One region of the Arthrobacter sp. AD-310 genome, then DNA from elsewhere that is predicted to be linked to it. Evidence: predicted binding sites of a transcription regulator. Region 1 holds the regulator's gene; each other region holds the start of a gene.
What was found. The regulator HrcA, encoded in region 1, represses chaperone genes, less so after heat shock. The targets are predictions, from matches to a motif close to TTNGCACTCGNNNNNNNCGAGTGCNAA.
Positions count from the first base shown of each region.

Region 2: the regulator HrcA is predicted to act here: its motif matches at 2,649-2,675, upstream of ACYQ1Z_RS05955 (FmdB family zinc ribbon protein).
Region 3: the regulator HrcA is predicted to act here: its motif matches at 3,005-3,031, upstream of groL (chaperonin GroEL).

Region 1 covers NZ_BAAHNO010000034.1:39,705-45,224, reverse strand. The annotation lists gene hemW (radical SAM family heme chaperone HemW) at 1-51, shown strand, start outside; gene ACYQ1Z_RS18310 (DUF4870 domain-containing protein) at 89-508, opposite strand; gene ACYQ1Z_RS18305 (DUF3097 domain-containing protein) at 658-1,506, opposite strand; gene hrcA (heat-inducible transcriptional repressor HrcA) at 1,693-2,706, shown strand; gene dnaJ (molecular chaperone DnaJ) at 2,791-3,918, shown strand; gene ACYQ1Z_RS18290 (16S rRNA (uracil(1498)-N(3))-methyltransferase) at 3,921-4,727, shown strand; gene ACYQ1Z_RS18285 (GerMN domain-containing protein) at 4,720-5,520, opposite strand, start outside.
Region 2 covers NZ_BAAHNO010000009.1:37,070-42,589, forward strand. The annotation lists gene ACYQ1Z_RS05935 (hypothetical protein) at 1-258, opposite strand, end outside; gene ACYQ1Z_RS05940 (GNAT family N-acetyltransferase) at 365-985, opposite strand; gene galU (UTP--glucose-1-phosphate uridylyltransferase GalU) at 990-1,895, opposite strand; gene ACYQ1Z_RS05950 (5-formyltetrahydrofolate cyclo-ligase) at 1,996-2,616, shown strand; gene ACYQ1Z_RS05955 (FmdB family zinc ribbon protein) at 2,751-3,023, shown strand; gene ACYQ1Z_RS05960 (RcpC/CpaB family pilus assembly protein) at 3,134-3,889, shown strand; gene ACYQ1Z_RS05965 (AAA family ATPase) at 3,981-5,520, opposite strand, start outside.
Region 3 covers NZ_BAAHNO010000008.1:35,607-41,126, reverse strand. The annotation lists gene ACYQ1Z_RS05045 (ABC transporter substrate-binding protein) at 1-1,087, shown strand, start outside; gene groL (chaperonin GroEL) at 1,200-2,828, opposite strand; gene ACYQ1Z_RS05035 (ABC transporter substrate-binding protein) at 3,117-4,385, opposite strand; gene ACYQ1Z_RS05030 (cold-shock protein) at 4,382-4,588, opposite strand; gene ACYQ1Z_RS05025 (LytR C-terminal domain-containing protein) at 4,755-5,402, opposite strand; gene ACYQ1Z_RS05020 (DUF3263 domain-containing protein) at 5,460-5,520, opposite strand, start outside.

The DNA of each region.
Region 1 (5,520 bases):
AAGGGCCGCCTGCTGGCTGACGCTGTGGTCCGCAGGGTCCTGCCGGACTAGCCGGAATAACGCCCTGCTAGGCCCACGCCGGCGGGGACTACTTTATCCAGCGCAGGTTGAACGGGTACCGGTGCGGCTGGCCCTTGTTCACGTGGATGCCCGCGGAGACGGAGAAGCAGGTCAGGGCGATCCAGATCAGCGTGGCGATCACGGCGAAGATGTTGCCGATCACTGGAATGAACACCAGGATGTTGGCTACCACCGCAGCAATGGTGGGCGGCAGGCTGAAGTTCAGTGCCTCTTTGGACTCCTGCGCCGTGAACGGACCGCGGTCGCGGAAGATCAGGAAAATGAGCAGGGCCGGGACGCAGCCGAGGATTCCGCCGAAGTGCGACAACGTGGCCCACTGCCGGTCCTCGTTTGCCGTCAAAGGCAGCGCGTTCGCCGGGACGCCATGGTATTCGGAACGGCCTGCGCCGCCCTGGCTGTCCCTGTGATCACGTGCGTTTTCTGCCACAGTCTGTTCCTTCGAGAGTGCAAATGGTGCGGAATGCCGGTGGTTTCCTGTTGCGCGTGCGACAGTTCCCCGAGACCTGCAGTACCAAGAATACTGGGTTACAGCGTTCCGGCGGTCCGGTCCGCTCGGCGTTCCGGTCGGCGTTCAAGTTAGGGGACGGTGAGGAAGTCGATCACTTCTTCGACCCGGCCCAGCAGCGAGGCTTCGAGGTCGGCGTAGGTGCGGACCGCGCCCAGCAGTTTCTGCCAGCCGAGGCCGATGTCTTCCTTGGTTGCGTGCGGCCAGCCGAACGCCGCGAGGACTCCGGTCTTCCAGTCCTGGCCGCGCGGCACCACCGGCCACTGCTCAATCCCAAGGACGGCCGGGCGGATCGCCTGCCACACATCCACATATGGGTGGCCCACGATGAGCACGTTGCCGGCGGCGCCGGGGGATGCCATGACGGCATCGGCGATCCGGGACTCCTTGGAATCCGGCACCAGGTGGTCCACAAGCACGCCCAGCCGCCGTCCAGGCCCGGGACGGAAATCGGCCACCGCGCCGGCGAGGTCGTCGATGCCGTGCAGGGGTTCGACGACGATGCCTTCGACCCGCAGGTCGTCTCCCCAGACTTTCTCCACAAGTTCGGCGTCGTGCTTGCCCTCGACCCAGATCCGGCTCGCCTTCGCCACCTGGGCGCGCTGGTTCGCGACGCGTACCGACCCTGACGCGGTGCGTCCAGCCGTCGCTCCGGCTGCCTGCTTTGGTGCCGGCGGCATCAGCCGGATGGCGCGGCCCTCCAGGAGGAAGCCGAAACCCAGCCGGAACGTGCGGGACTTTCCCCGCCGGTCCTCCAGGGCCACAACGTGCATGCCGCCGGACTTTTCCACCCGGGTCACAGCGCCGACCCACCCGGACTGGACATCCTCGAGCACCATGCCGCGTTCAACGGGCACTTCCGGCAATTGGGTGCGGACGGGAGCGGACATGTCCCGGGCCCCCCAGTTCTGGTAATCCATGGATCGACTCCGCCTGGTTCTAGATCAGTGCCGCCGGAATGTCGCCCGGAGCGGTACCAATGCTAACAACGGCGCGAGGCATAATAGACTGTTAGCACTTAGGCATGTCGAGTGCTAACCATGTTGGTTCGATTCTGATGGTTGTACGGGCGCTGCGGCCGCCCTGACCCTGGATGGAGGTGGAGTGTGAGCGAGCCACGCAAACTGGAAGTATTGCGGGCCATTGTGGAGGACTACGTCCACTCCCGGGAACCGGTGGGTTCCAAAGCGCTGGTGGAGAGGCACCAGCTGGGCGTTTCCAGTGCCACAATCCGCAACGACATGGCTGCGCTCGAGGACGAAGGCCTGATCACCGCACCCCACACGAGCGCGGGCCGGATCCCGACCGACAAGGGCTACCGGTTGTTCGTGGACCAGATCTCCGCCGTGAAGCCGCTGTCGCAGGCCGAACGCCGTGCCATCCAGTCCCTGCTCGAAGGCTCCGACGACCTCGACGATGTCCTTGAGCGCACGGTCCGGCTGCTCTCCCAGCTCACCAACCAGGTGGCAGTGGTCCAGTACCCGCACCTGAGCCGGGCCCTGGTCCGCCACATCGAGTTTGTCCTGCTGGCGCCGCGTAAGGTGCTTGTGGTGCTGATCGCCAACAGCGGCAAGGTGGAGCAGCGCGTCATCGACGTCGGGCAGGACCTCGGGGACGACGCCATCTCCTCGCTGCGGACCCGGTTCCTCGGGTCGCTCGCCGGCACCCCGCTGGGCCAGCTCAGCCAGTCCCTTCCCGCCGTCGTCTCCGCCGTAGGCCCGGCACAGCGCCAGGCGGCGCAGGCACTTGCCCACGGCCTGGAACTGCTGGCGCACAGCAGCCGCGAGGACCGCATGGTGATGGCAGGTACAGCGAACCTCGCCCGTTCCAACGTGGACTTCCCGCTCAGCATCGGGCCTGTGCTGGAAGCACTGGAGGAGCAGGTGGTGATGCTGCGCCTGCTCAGCGAAATGGCGCAGGACCACCGCGGCGTCGCCGTCAGCATCGGGCGGGAGAACCCCTACGACGGTCTCGCCGAAGCCTCCGTGGTGGCCACCGGCTATGGCCCGGACAGCGCGGCGAAAATCGGCGTGCTGGGGCCAACCCGCATGGACTATCCCACCACCATGGCCGCCGTCAGGGCCGTTGCCCGCTACCTTTCCCGGATCCTGGGTCCCTGACCGGCCCGCACGGACGCCACGGCGCCCGCGGCCGCAACCAGGGCACCCCACTGCACGCAGTACAACAAGGAAGAGATACGAACTTTGAGCAGCCACTACGAAGTCCTTGGAGTTTCACCGGAGGCTACCGGGGAAGAAATCAAAAAGGCCTACCGCAAGCTGGCCCGCACCCTGCACCCGGACGTCAACCCGGGTGAAGAGGCAGCAGACCGGTTCAAGGCCGTGACCCACGCCTACGAGGTGCTCTCGGACCCGCAGAAGCGGCGGGTGTACGACACCACCGGCAATGAAAACGGTACCGACAACGGGTTCGGCGGCGGCAGCTACGCCGGCCAGGGTTTCGCCTTCCAGGACATCTTCGACACGTTCTTCGGCGCCGGCGGTTCAACGGGCCCGGCCTCCCGGGTGCGCCGTGGCCAGGACGCCCTCATCAGCGTCCGGATCGAACTGCGCGACGCCGTCTTCGGCGTCAACAAGAAGCTCGAGGTGGACACGGCAGTGACCTGCCCCACCTGCGAGGGCTCATGCTGCCGCCCCGGCACGCATCCGGAACGCTGCGACATCTGCGGCGGCAGCGGCCAGGTCCAGCGGGCTGTCCGCTCCATCCTGGGCCAGGTTATGACCGCTGCACCCTGCGGCACCTGCGAAGGCTTCGGCACGGTCATCAAGGACCCCTGCAACGAATGCAGCGGCCAGGGACGCATCCGCAGCCGCCGGTCCCTCACCATCAAGGTGCCGGCCGGTGTCGCCACAGGCACCCGCATCCAGCTCGCCGGCCAGGGCGAAGCGGGCCCCGCCGGCGGACCCACCGGTGACCTGTACGTCGAAATCCGCGTCAACAACGACCCCACCTACGTCCGCGACGGCGACGACCTCCATGCCACGCTGAACATCCCCATGACGGCGGCCGCCCTGGGCACCGACGTCAGCCTGGAAACCTTCGACGGAACCCAGGAGATCGACGTCAAGCCCGGAACCCAGTCCGGCGAAATCATCACGCTCCGCGGCCTGGGCGTCACCCACCTGCGCGGGTATGGCCGCGGCGACCTCAAGGTTCACCTCCAAGTGGAGACGCCGGCGAAGCTGGACGCCACCCAGGAAGACCTGCTCCGGCAGCTGGCAAAGCTGCGGGGTGAACAGATCACCGAGGGCAAGCTTGCCGCCAGCGGCGGTATGTTCGCCAAATGGCGGGACCGCCTCGGGAACCTGTAAAGGTGAGCAATCCCGTCTTCTTCACACCGGCCGGAGCCCTCGACGCCGTAACCCCTGGAGGGCATTTTGCCCTCGACGGTGCTGAAGCCCGTCATGCCGTGACAGTCAAACGCCTCACCCCCGGTGAAGCCGTTGACCTGGTGGACGGCGCGGGCACCCGGGTCACCGGCCGCGTCACGTCCGCCACGCCGTCCCGGCTGGAGGTTGAGTGCACGTCCGTTGCGGTTGAAGACAGGCCCGCCATCCGGCTGGTGCTGGTCCAGGCACTTGCCAAGGGCGACCGGGACGAGCTGGCCATCGAGACAGCCACGGAACTGGGAATCGATGCCGTGGTCCCGTGGCAGTCGGAACGGTCCATCGTCCGGTGGAAGGGCGACCGGGCGGCCAAAGCCCACGCCAAGTGGCAGTCAGTAGTAACGGCCGCGGCCAAGCAGGCGAGGCGGGCCTGGATTCCGGAGGTACGGCCCGCCGTCGACACCGCCGGCCTGTCTGCCGTGGTCAAGACCGCTGACCTGGCGGTAATCCTGCACGAGGACGCAGTACGCCCGCTGCGCAAAGTCCTTGAGGCCTGGGTCCTCGAGGCGTGGAACGGGACGGGCTCCCCGGGCGGCGACGGGGAAGCGGCGGACCGGGAGGTGCTGCTGATTGTGGGCCCGGAAGGCGGCATCAGCCCCCGCGAGGTGACCAGGCTGTGCGACCAGGGCGCCGTGACCGCACTGCTGGGGCACCACGTCCTGCGCTCGTCCACGGCCGGACCGGCCGCCGTCGTGCTCGCCAGCGACATCCTCGGCCGCTGGGCCGCTACCTGACCTTAAAGCTCCGGGTGTCCTCGTACTGGTCGGGGCCGCCTCCGGACCCTGCCTGCGCGGCCCGGAGCTCGTAGCTGCCTGCAGGAAGGTTCAGGGCAAGAGTGAAAACACCCGCCTGCCCCTGTTCCGCGGAGGCCGTCGTCTCTCCCGTGAGGAACGGCTCGGTGTTTCCATCGTTCCCGGCGCGGAGTATCTGCCAGCGAAGCTTGCCGCCCGGCGTCGTGCTGCGGCCGGTGATCTTCACGCTGCCGCCCGCCACTTCCACGTTCTCCTGCGGGTCGATGATCCAGACCGGCGCCACAAGCCCGGCCGTCCGGGTCATCAAGGCACCCAGCTGGATGTGGTCGAAGGCCACATAGTCTGTGTGCCCGTCGACCAGGATCCGCACCCGGATCTGCTGGCCGGAATCGATCAGGCCTGAACTGGCAGCGGCCGCGGTGGCCGTGTAGACCAGCTGCTGGACCGCCCGGGCCGCCATGTCGGCGTCGAGGTTGCTGTTGAAGGCGTCCTCCGACACATCCACCGTGATCGTGTCCTTGCCGGAAATCGACGTGGCCAGTTTGCCGGGGTTCTGCCAGGGCGTGAAGAAGTCAGGGTCCAGGGGCTTGTCCGACATCATGGAACGCAGCGCCCTGGTCACAGGGTTCTCCTGTTCGGGAACGTCCCGGAATTCGCGGTAGAGGAAGACATGTTCGCCGCTGCGGCCGATCCAGTACACCGGGGCCTTGCTGGAGGACTGCGTGGTTTCCAGCGGGGCGCTCGTGGTCGGGGCCTCGGCCGTGCCGGTGGCGAC
Region 2 (5,520 bases), on a different contig from region 1:
GCCATAACGGATCCGCAGCCGGCCTGCAGCCACCGGAGCAGCAGCCTTGGCAGCGGGTCCGGCACTCTTCCTGGCATCCATGGGCTTCTCCTGCTGGGCGGCGACGTTCAAAACCACGGCGGGCGTCTGGTCGGGTTTTTCATCGGCTGGCGCGTCCGCCGGAAGGTCGCCTGCGGGCTGGAACTGGTGCCGGCGGTTCCGGAGGACGTAGGGGGCAACCCACACAATCCAGAGCACGACGGCAACCACAAGGATCACTGAGCTGCTAAGGGGGAAGTCCACACTCAAAACCGTAGAAGCATCAGAGGCCCCGCGGCGGCATTAGCCCCGGTGTGTCGCAGGCCCCGTCCGCAAATGAGTGGATTTATGACGGCCGGGATGCGAGCCAGCGCGCAAGGAGCCCGCCCGGGACCTCTTCGGAGGTCAGGGCGAACGTCCGGTGGTCGGCCCACTCTCCGTTGATGTGGAGGTAGCGCGGACGGTACCCCTCATCGCGGAAGCCCAGCTTCTCCACCACCCGCAGGCTCGGACCGTTTTCCGGGCGGATGTTTATTTCCATCCGGTGCAGCCCCAGCACCTGGAAGCAATGGTCGGTCACCAGGGCCACAGCCGTGGGCGCGATGCCGCGGCCCGCCCGCGCTTGATCCACCCAGTAACCAAGGGTCGCCATCATGGCCGAACCCCACACAATGGACGATACGGTCAGCTGGCCCACGATGGCCGGGTGGCGCCTGCCGGGCATCCGTTCCGTGATGAGGAACGGCAGCGCCGTTGCCTGCGCGGCCTGCGAGTTCAGCGACCGCACCATCTGCCTGTAGTCCGGCAGCCCCCCGCGCGGATCAGGGTTCGAGGCCTCCCACGGCGCCAGCCACTGGCTGTTCCGGGAGCGGACCTCGGTCCATTCCTTTTTGTCCCGGTACCGGATGGGCCGCAGCACCAGGTCGCCGCATTCCAGTGTCACTGGCCAGATAGGGCCGGGGCGCACAGGGCTACTTGTCCAGGCTGCTGGCGAAACCCGGCAGCCATTCCCGGAGCCCGGGGCCAAGATCCTCGCTGTCAACCGCGAGCTGGACGCACGCCTTGAGGTAGCTGAGCTTGTCGCCGGTATCGTAGCGGCGGCCCCGGAAGACAACACCGTAGACGCCATATCCTTCGCCTTCACCGGTGGCCAGCTCCTGCAGGGCATCGGTCAACTGGATTTCACCGCCGCGGCCGGGGCCGGTCCGTTCCAGTACATCGAACACGGCGGGGTGCAGCACGTACCTCCCGATGACAGCCAGGTTGGACGGCGCTTCCTCCGGTGCCGGCTTTTCCACCAGCCGGTTGACCCGCACGTAGCCTTCGCCGTCGATTTCGGAGATGTCCGCGCAGCCGTAGGCACTGATCTGCGAGGGCTCCACCTCGATGAGGGCGACGACGGAGCCTCCGGTCTTGGCCTGCACCTCGATCATGGTACTCAGGAGTTCATCCCGGGCATCGATGAGGTCATCACCCAGCAGCACGGCGAAGGCTTCGTCGCCGACGTGCTGTTTGGCGCGGAGCACCGCATGGCCCAGTCCGTGGGGGTCGCCCTGGCGCACGTAGTGGATGTCGCCCAGGTTGCTCGCCGCCTGGATGGACTCGAGCTTCTGGGTGTCGCCCTTGTCCGCGAGCGTGGATTCGAGTGCCGGCACCCGGTCGAAATGGTCTTCCAGCGCCCGCTTGTTCCGCCCGGTGATCATCAGGACGTCATTCAGTCCCACCTGCACGGCTTCCTCCACCACGTACTGGATGGCAGGCTTGTCGACGACGGGCAGCATCTCCTTGGGCATAGCCTTGGTGGCGGGAAGGAACCTGGTGCCCAGTCCGGCGGCGGGGATGACGGCTTTGCGAACTCTCGGGTTACTGGTAGTCACCGGACTAATCTAACGTCAGCGTCAAGCAATCAGGAATCAACGGACCGGCCTGCACCCGGTCCTGTACCCGCTTTCGGAGCGGCCGGAAAAGGAGACGAACATGCCTGAAGTGCCCAGCAACGCCAAGGACGGCATCCGCGCGGACCACCGCCGGCGGCGGGCAGGACTCACCCCTGCCGACCTCGAGTCCGCCGGCGCTGCACTGGCCCTGCATGGCGCCGCCTGGGCCGAATCCCTGTCCGGCGGCCAGCCCGCTACGTTTTGTGTGTATCTGGGGGTAGGCGTCGAACCGCCCACCCTTCCCCTAATCACCGCCCTGCACGGCAACGGGCACCGCGTCCTGCTCCCGGTGTGCGAACCAGGGCGGGAGCTTAGCTGGGTGTTCTGGAACCCGGAGGCCGGGTTTGTCCGCAGCAGGTACGCACCGGTCATGGAACCCGACGGTCCCCGGCACGGACCGGATGTGGCCGCGGACGCCGCCGCGCTGTTCATTCCGGCCACAGCTGTGGACCTCGATGGCAACCGGATCGGCCAGGGCGGGGGCTACTACGACAAATTCCTGGGCCACCTCGCAACGGCAGGGAAGGAAATCCCGCTGGCCGCGGTTATCTACGACAACGAACTTCTGCCGGCGGGGCATATCCCGGCAGAAGAGTTCGACCGTCCTGTCCCGGCAGTCCTCGTCCCATCCGGACTGCGGCCGCTGGGGAACATCGCCTGACACGGGCGGGACGGCCGCCGGGGATGATAGAATTAGCACTCAGGCCCTGCGACTGCTAACGGACCACCTGGACTTGGAGTTCAGACGCCGGCGGCAGCACGGGACCTCTCGTTTGCCCAAGAGGAGGAGCACCAGTGCCAACATATGCTTACGCCTGCAAGGATTGCGGCCACGCCTTCGACATCGTCCAGTCATTCTCGGACAGCTCACTGACGTCGTGCCCCGAATGCCAGGGCGCGCTGCGCAAGAAGTTCAACAGCGTGGGCGTCGTGTTCAAGGGATCGGGCTTTTACCGCACCGATTCCCGCGACTCCAAGGGCAGCACAGTCTCCGCGGCGCCGGCATCCAGCAACCCGGCCCCTGCCGCGGCCCCGGCAGCATCTGCTCCCGCGGCTGCCGCGAGCTGACTTCCGGCTCCTGCCGCCAACGACAGCGGCCCTGCTGACTTTGCGGACTTTGTCCACATAAGCGCGGGGCCGCTGTCGTTCGCGTTTCCCGGGTGCCTAGCGTGGGAAACATGCCTGCATCCCCGCTTCGCACCCGCCGCCGTTCCAGTCCCCGTCTCCCCCAGCGCAACCAGCGGTCCGGCGCCCTGCGCCCGTCAGGCCCCGGGAGCCGCACCGCCCGCTTCCGCAGCTGGCTCAACCGCAACCGCAGGCTTGCTGTGGCGCTGCTGCTGTGCGCCGCTGCGGCCCTCACAGTGCAGCAACTCACCCCGGCGCCGGTGCATACCGCAACCGCCCTGGCCGCTGCCCGTGACCTTCCGGCCGGGTCTGCCTTGGCAGCATCCGACCTCGCTGAAACCCAGGTCCCTCCGGGCATGATGACCGACGGCGTCCTCAGTGACCCTGGGCAGGCCGTGGGAAAGCAGGTGGCCGCTCCCCTGCGGAAAGGCCAGCTGCTGGCCGACGCACAGCTGCTCGGTCCGGGCCTGCTCACGGGCAGCCCGCCGGGGTCTGCCGCCGTCCCCCTCCGCATGGCCGATCCGTCGTCGATCCAGCTCGTCTCCCCCGGGCAGCTGGTCAATGTGGTGCTGACCGCCGCCAACGGCTTCGACCAGCAGCAACCGCCGGAGATCCTGGCCGCAGGCGTACCGGTGCTGTGGACGTCGGCCAAAGGTGGACAGGGAGGCCAATGGCTTGGTACCCAGGAAACGGACGGCCTGATCGTTGTTGCCGCCGGACCGGAACAGGCGGCGCGGCTGGCAGGAGCGTCCACCCAGGGCAAACTTTTCTTTGTTTTGGTGGGGCCATCATCCCCGCCCGCACACTAGCCTGCACGGCCATACCGGATCCCGACCGCGAGCCATCCCGCAACGGCTCCTACCGGCAAGGGAGTGCCTGCCCGGCCGCCCGGGAGACCCCTTAGCCCCAGTGCGGCGGCTTCTGTTCCTTCAGCCAGGCGTCATGGTCGTCTTCTCGGTCGCCCCAGGCCCTCGGGTCGTCCTCGGCCGCGGCCTTGGGCAGGACGCCTTCCGCCGGGCGCTGCCTGGAGCCGGAAGCCGCGGAAGCAGGCGCGGCCGGAGCTGCCGTGGGCCCGCCGTCAGCGGAAGCGTCCACGGACTGCCCGCCCGCCTCCGCGGTGCTGGTCCCGTCATCCTGGGTGCTGGTCCCGTCATCCATCGGGTTCGTTTCGTCGGTGGGCACGTTCTCCGCCTCCTTGGTGTCATGCAGGGTCCGCACGGGCGCCGCAGCCCGATGGCCGGCGCGTGCTTCACCGCCCGCCCGGCGTCCGGTGGCCGGTCCGGGGAAATGTGTGACATTCGACGCCGGGGCGCTCCCGGCTGCGGCGCCAATATCATTCAGCGCCTGGTCGACGTCATCGTCAAGGAATCCGTGGGACGTGGCATCACGCCCCGGGAGAACCACGTTTTCCAGGCCAAGATGCTTGGCGATCCGGTCCGCGCAGGCGGAAGGGTCGGTGAACACTTCGATGGTCCACAGCGGCATGTACCGCCAGCCCAGGCGCTCCAGCAGCTGGGGACGCAGCCGGCTCCGCTCGCGGACACTCATCGTGCGGTACTGTTCGGTGCCGTCGGATTCGATGGCAACAGGCCAGGGAAGGTCGGCGTCCTCCTTGCCCATGGTGCCCAGCGGGTCGGCAGCGGCCACCACGTCGATGGCGCCGTCGTACTGGTGCCAGACTCGCGCCCCCCGTGCCCGGAGCCGGTCCCCGAGGTCCGCCACCAACGGGTCGGCGCCGAGGGCCTGTTCGCTCGCGGCGGCGCGGGAGGCAGGGGTGCCTAGGTCGGTGTTGCCGGTGATTTCCCGGTCCAGCAGGGCGTACAGGTCCACCGCCCCGTGCGTCAGCCGGGTGTGGTCCAGGTCCTCGGGCCGGAAGCAGGTCAGCACGTGCATGGAGCGCCGAGCGCGGGTCATGGCCAGGGCGAACTTCTCCCGGCCCCCTTCCGCGGACAGAGGGCCGAAGCTGTGCAGCGCACGCCCGTGCGGGGTCCGCCCGAAACCCGGTGAGAAGATGACGTGGTCGCGGACCAGCCCCTGTGCGCGTTCCAGGTCAACAACACGGAAGGATTCGGCTCCGGCGCCGAAGAACCCGGCCAGCCCGGGGTGGTTGGGCAGCTGGAGCCGGATGGATTCACCGATCCGGGCCGCGTGCCGGAGGCTTGCGGTGACAACGGCCAGTGAGGTGCGCGGCCGGAGCCGGGCATGCTCGAAGACCAGTTCTACGACCCGGTTGACCTCGGCCACCACTGACTCGACGCCTTCGTGGTCGGCGCTGGGAAGCCCTGTCCCGTCCGGCAGGTATTCCACCAGCAGGGACCGGTCCAGGCCCGTGGCGGACTGGCCTTCCGGCAGCCGCCGCAGGCCGCCGTCGTAGAAGTTCTTGCTCAACTGCAGGACCAGGTCCTCGTCCACGGCACGGTAGACGAAGTTGAGCCGCCAG
Region 3 (5,520 bases), on a different contig from region 1:
CGGTGAGTGGGGAAGCTACTGGGACAAGCTGGCTACCAAGACGGCCGCCAACGACGCACCCGACGTTATCCAGATGGACCAGAAGTACATCGCCGAGTACGGCGGCCGGGGCGCGCTCCTGGACCTGGGCAAGCAGGAGGGCATCGACGTGTCCAAACTGGACAAGGAAGCCCTGGCCTCAGGCCAGTACGACGGCGCGCAGTACGGCCTGAGCACCGGCCAGAACGCGTATGTCATCATGGCGAACACCAAGGTCTTCGAGGCAGCGAACGTTCCGCTTCCGGATGACACCACCTGGACCTGGGATGACTTCATCGACACAGCGTCGAAGATCAGCGCAGCAGGGGACGGCAAGAACTACGGTGCCGCGTACGGCAGCAACGAGGCAGACCTGATCATCTGGCTGCGGCAGCACGGGGAAAACCTGTACTCCCAGGACGGCAAACTGGACTTCGACACCGCAACCGCTGCCTCGTTCTGGGAGCGGCTGAAGGAGCAGCGGGACTCCAAAGCCAGCCCGCCGGCGACGGTGGCCACCGAAGACTCCGGCGCCGGACTGGAAGAAAGCCTGTTCGGCACCAACCGGGTGGGCATGGCCTGGTGGTGGACCAACCAGCTCGGCTCACTGGAGTCCACCACGGGCAGCGGCATCAAAATGCTCCGGGCACCCAGCGTCGACGGGGCTGCCGCCAACAACGGCATGTACTACAAGCCAACGATGTTCTGGTCAGCCTCATCGCGCTCCAAGCACCCGGAGGAAGCCGCCACCTTCATCAACTACCTGGCCAACAGCCCGGAGGCCGGCACGATCCTGATGACTGACCGCGGCGTCCCCACCAACTCGGAAATCGTGGAAACCATCACCCCGGACCTGAAGCCCGCGGACACCACAGTCGTGGCGTTCCTCAAGGACATTGCCCCCGACATGAAGGAAGCACCGCCGGTGCCGCCGGTGGGTGCCGGCAGCGTGCAGAACGTCATCAAGCGTTACACGGACGAGGTGCTATACGACCGGCTCACGCCGCAGGCAGCCGCTGAAGCCTTCAAGAAGGAAGTCGAAGGAATGCTCTCAAGCGCCCGGAAGTAGCACCAGACCACCAGTAGCACCAAAGCATCAGTAGCAACTGAGCACAAATGCGGCCCCCTCCGAGGAGGGGGCCGCATTTGTTTGTTTCAGCGGGACTGGCCCGGCAGGAGGCTTAGAAGCCGCCCATGCCGCCCATCTCGTCGCCGCCGCCAACGGGGGCGGCGTTCTTCTCGGGCTTGTCGGCCACAACTGCCTCGGTGGTGAGGAAGAGGCCGGCAATGGAGGCCGCGTTCTGCAGGGCAGAGCGGGTCACCTTGACCGGGTCATTGACGCCGGCGGCCAGCAGGTCGACGTACTCGCCGGAGGCTGCGTTCAGGCCGTGGCCTGCGGGCAGTCCGCGGACCTTGTCGACGACGACGCCGGGCTCGAGGCCGGCGTTGAAGGCGATCTGCTTCAGCGGGGCGTCGATGGCAACGCGGACGATGTTGGCACCGGTTGCTTCGTCACCGGACAGCTGCAGGTTGGCGAATGCCTTGGCACCGGCCTGGATGAGGGCCACGCCGCCACCGGCGACGATGCCTTCCTCAACAGCAGCCTTGGCGTTGCGCACAGCGTCCTCGATGCGGTGCTTGCGCTCCTTGAGCTCAACCTCGGTGGCGGCACCGGCCTTGATGACTGCAACGCCTCCGGCCAGCTTGGCCAGGCGCTCCTGCAGCTTCTCACGGTCGTAGTCGGAGTCGGAGTTTTCGATCTCGGCGCGGATCTGGGCCACACGGCCGGCGATCTGGTCGGCGTCGCCGGCACCTTCGACGATGGTGGTCTCGTCCTTGGTGACAACAACCTTGCGTGCCTTGCCCAGGAGTTCCAGGCCGGCGTTCTCCAGCTTCAGGCCGACTTCCTCGGAGATGACCTGGCCGCCGGTGAGCACGGCGATGTCAGCGAGCTGTGCCTTGCGGCGGTCGCCGAAGCCCGGAGCCTTGACGGCGACGGACTTGAAGGTGCCGCGGATCTTGTTGACGATCAGGGTGGCCAGGGCCTCGCCCTCGATGTCCTCGGCAATGATCAGCAGCGGCTTGTTGGACTGCATGACCTTTTCGAGGACTGCAACCAGTTCCTTGACGTTGGAGATCTTGGAGTTGACGATCAGGATGTACGGATCCTCGAGGACCGTTTCCTGGCGCTCTGCGTCGGTGACGAAGTAAGCGGAGATGTAGCCCTTGTCGAAGCGCATGCCCTCGGTGAGCTCCAGCTCCAGGCCGAAGGTGTTGGATTCCTCGACGGTGATGACGCCTTCCTTGCCCACCTTGTCCAGGGCTTCAGCGATCAGCGCACCGATTTCGTCGTCACCGGCGGAGATGGAGGCCGTGGCTGCGATCTCTTCCTTGGTTTCGATTTCCTTGGCGGAGTTCAGCAGTTCGGCGGTGACGGCGTCAACGGCCTTCTCGATGCCGCGCTTGAGGGACAGCGGGTCGGCGCCGGCAGCAACGTTGCGCAGGCCTTCCTTGACCAGGGCCTGGGCCAGCACGGTTGCCGTGGTGGTGCCGTCGCCAGCGACGTCATCGGTCTTCTTGGCAACTTCCTTGACCAGCTCGGCGCCGATCTTCTCGTAGGGATCGTCCAGCTCGATCTCCTTGGCGATGGAAACACCATCGTTGGTGATCGTGGGGGCGCCCCACTTCTTTTCGAGGACGACGTTGCGTCCACGCGGGCCGAGGGTGACCTTAACGGCGTCGGCGAGGGTGTTCAGGCCCCGCTCAAGGCCGCGGCGTGCCTCTTCATCAAATGCAATGATCTTGGCCATAACGGCAGTAGTCCTTTCGGGACAGTCGTTAAGATTGAACCTTCGCTGCAGTGCCCGCGACGGACGATCCTTCGCCAGTGGCCTCTGTATGCCCCCGGGTGCGGATCTCACTCCAGTTAGGTGTTTCTTCGCTCATCGACCGCTGCCTCGCGCCGCCGGCCGGAGCAGGCGCCGCTTTAGCAGTCGGTACGTCAGAGTGCTAAGTCAATAATTAGCACTCTGCACCTGAGAGTGCAAGCGAAGGGGCCTGGGATTAGCCAGTCCGGCAGGTGGATTCGCCGACGGCGATCAGCCGGCGGCCCGCCCGGCTGTTTCGCTGCCGCTGGCTTTGGGAAGGTTGTCCGGGCCGTAGGTGAACACTGAGAAGCCCGCCGTGGTGATGTCCCCATTGGCATCGAAGGCAATGGGGCCTGACTCGCCGTCGTAATTCATCGCCGTGCCGGCACCCAGCCCGGCCACGCAGTCCTTGTAGGTGGAACACGCCGCCGCGGCGGGAGTTTCACCCGCGGCGCCGCCGGAAACGCCTACCAGGTTGGCAGCGATGGAGCGGCCGGCGTCGTCCTGGGCTTTGGCCGCGGCCAGCGCGGCGAGGGTGACGGCGTCGTAGGCCTCCGCCGCAAACGAGACATCCTTCAAGGTGCTATCGACGGCGAGCAGGCGCTCCTGGAAGCCTGCAGAAGGGAGCCGGCCGGGGACCAGGGCGCGGGCACCGTCCAGCGCCCCGGCGCCGAGCCGGGATCCGTACCGGGCGAATGCGCCGTCGCTGAGGATGATGCGGGAGCCTGCGACCCCGGCGTTGGCGAGCTCGGCCAGCGCCCCCTGGGAGCCATCGCGGGCCACAAGGACCACGGCATCAGCGTTGGCCTGTCCTGCCGCGGCGGCAGCCCGGCCCGCCTCGCCCGGGGTGAACACCTCAGTGACCGGGACGTCGAGGCCTGCCTGAGCGGCGGCCTCGGACACGGCTGTTGCCACGTCCTTGCCGTAGGCGCCCTCCTGGTAAAGCACGGCAAGGGAGGCGGCTCCGGCGTCCTTGGCCAGTTTCGCCAGCACGGGCGCCTGCGCGATGTCAGCGGCTGCGGTGCGGAAGTAGAAACCGCCCGACTCGGCGCCGGTCAGGCCCGACGCCGTGTTCGCGGGGGAAATCAGTGGCGTCCGTGCGCGGGAGAGGACGTCGATGGTGGCCTCGGCGTTGCTGGAGTCGGTGGGCCCGATCACCACGTCCGCCTTCGCCGCCACCAGGGCATGCGCCTGGGCGGCGGCATCCAGGGCTTCGTCCACGGGCAGGAGTTCCACCGGCCGGCCCTTGTGCCCGCCGGCCGCGTTGATTTCCTTGACTGCGAGCTTGGCCGCGGCCAGTTGTGGCGCGTTGAGGAAGGAGCTGTCACCGGTGCTGTCCAGGACCAGGCCCACCCGCAGGATGCCGTCGCCGGAAGCCTCCACGGGTTCGATGCGGGCGTTGCCGGTTACCCCGGAGCACGCCGTGGCGGCCAGGAGGGCGCAGGCTGAGAGGGCCAGTGCCGGACGGATTCGGGCGGCAGGAAAAACCGGATGCTTCACTCGGCCGGCCGGACGCTTTCAGCCTGCGGGCCCTTTTCGCCTTCGCCGACTTCGAGTTCGACGCGCTGGCCCTCGTCGAGCGCCCGGTAGCCTTCACCCTGGATTGCGGACCAGTGGACGAAGATGTCGTCGCCGGACCCGTCAACGGTGATGAAGCCGTAGCCCTTCTCCGCGTTGAACCATTTCACGGTTCCCAGTGCCATGCTGACCAACTCTTTTCCGTTAAGACCGGGGCGGGCGCCGGGCGGGGCGTTTCCTGCCCCGGAGCGACGCCTGAATGTCACTCTAGCCAATGCCTGTCCGGCCCGCAGGAGGCCCCGGGCGGGGCCGGCAAAAGTTATTCAGGCGTAACCGGGACCTGGCTGGAGGTTACCTGTAGCCGGGGCCGAGGACCACAACCAGGGGGCCCTGGAACTCGGTGCTGCTGACCACAGTGGGTACGCCCAGCAGCCGGGCCAGCGCCTGGGCGTTGGCCAGCTGGGCGGGCCCGGCGTAGAAGATGGTGGAGCCCTGCTGTGGCGGGCCCGCCCAGTTGCCCACCTGTCCCAGCGTCCAGCCGTCGGCCTGGACGGTGCCACCCACCCGGCCGGCCAGCCCTGCAGTCCCGGCAGCGTTGTACACGGCGACGGGCTGGGACTTGTCGAGGAGGACGGGTGCCTGGGATGGCGTTGTGGGTTCGGGCTCCGCTTCGGCGGTGGGGGCGGGGTCGCTGGAGGCCGTCGGCGAGGCCGGCGCCGGCGTTGCCGTTTCAGCGCTGGCCGCCTGCGTGGCGCCGGCGTCGGCAAGCGGAGCGGCTTCCTGGCTCGACGATGCAGCCGACGCCTGGGCATCCGTGCCGCTGAAGCCCAGCTTGGGAAGGATCAGGAAGGACACCACGCCAATGGCCAGCGCCACGACGCCGACGGCAAGGATGGGCCACAGCCGCGCCTTCGAGGGGGCAGCGGCTGCGCGGTGGACGCCTTGTCGCGACGAGGCCTCGGGGACCTTGTCGAATTCATCGCGGGCGTAGTTGGTCATGGATGACTTCCTCGGGAAAGTGCTGGCGGGGAGGCGGGAGGTCCTGGATTGGGATTCCTAGGCGTCGGACCCCAGGCGCCGTGCGGTGCGGGCGCGGTGGCGCGACGTGCGCAGCCTG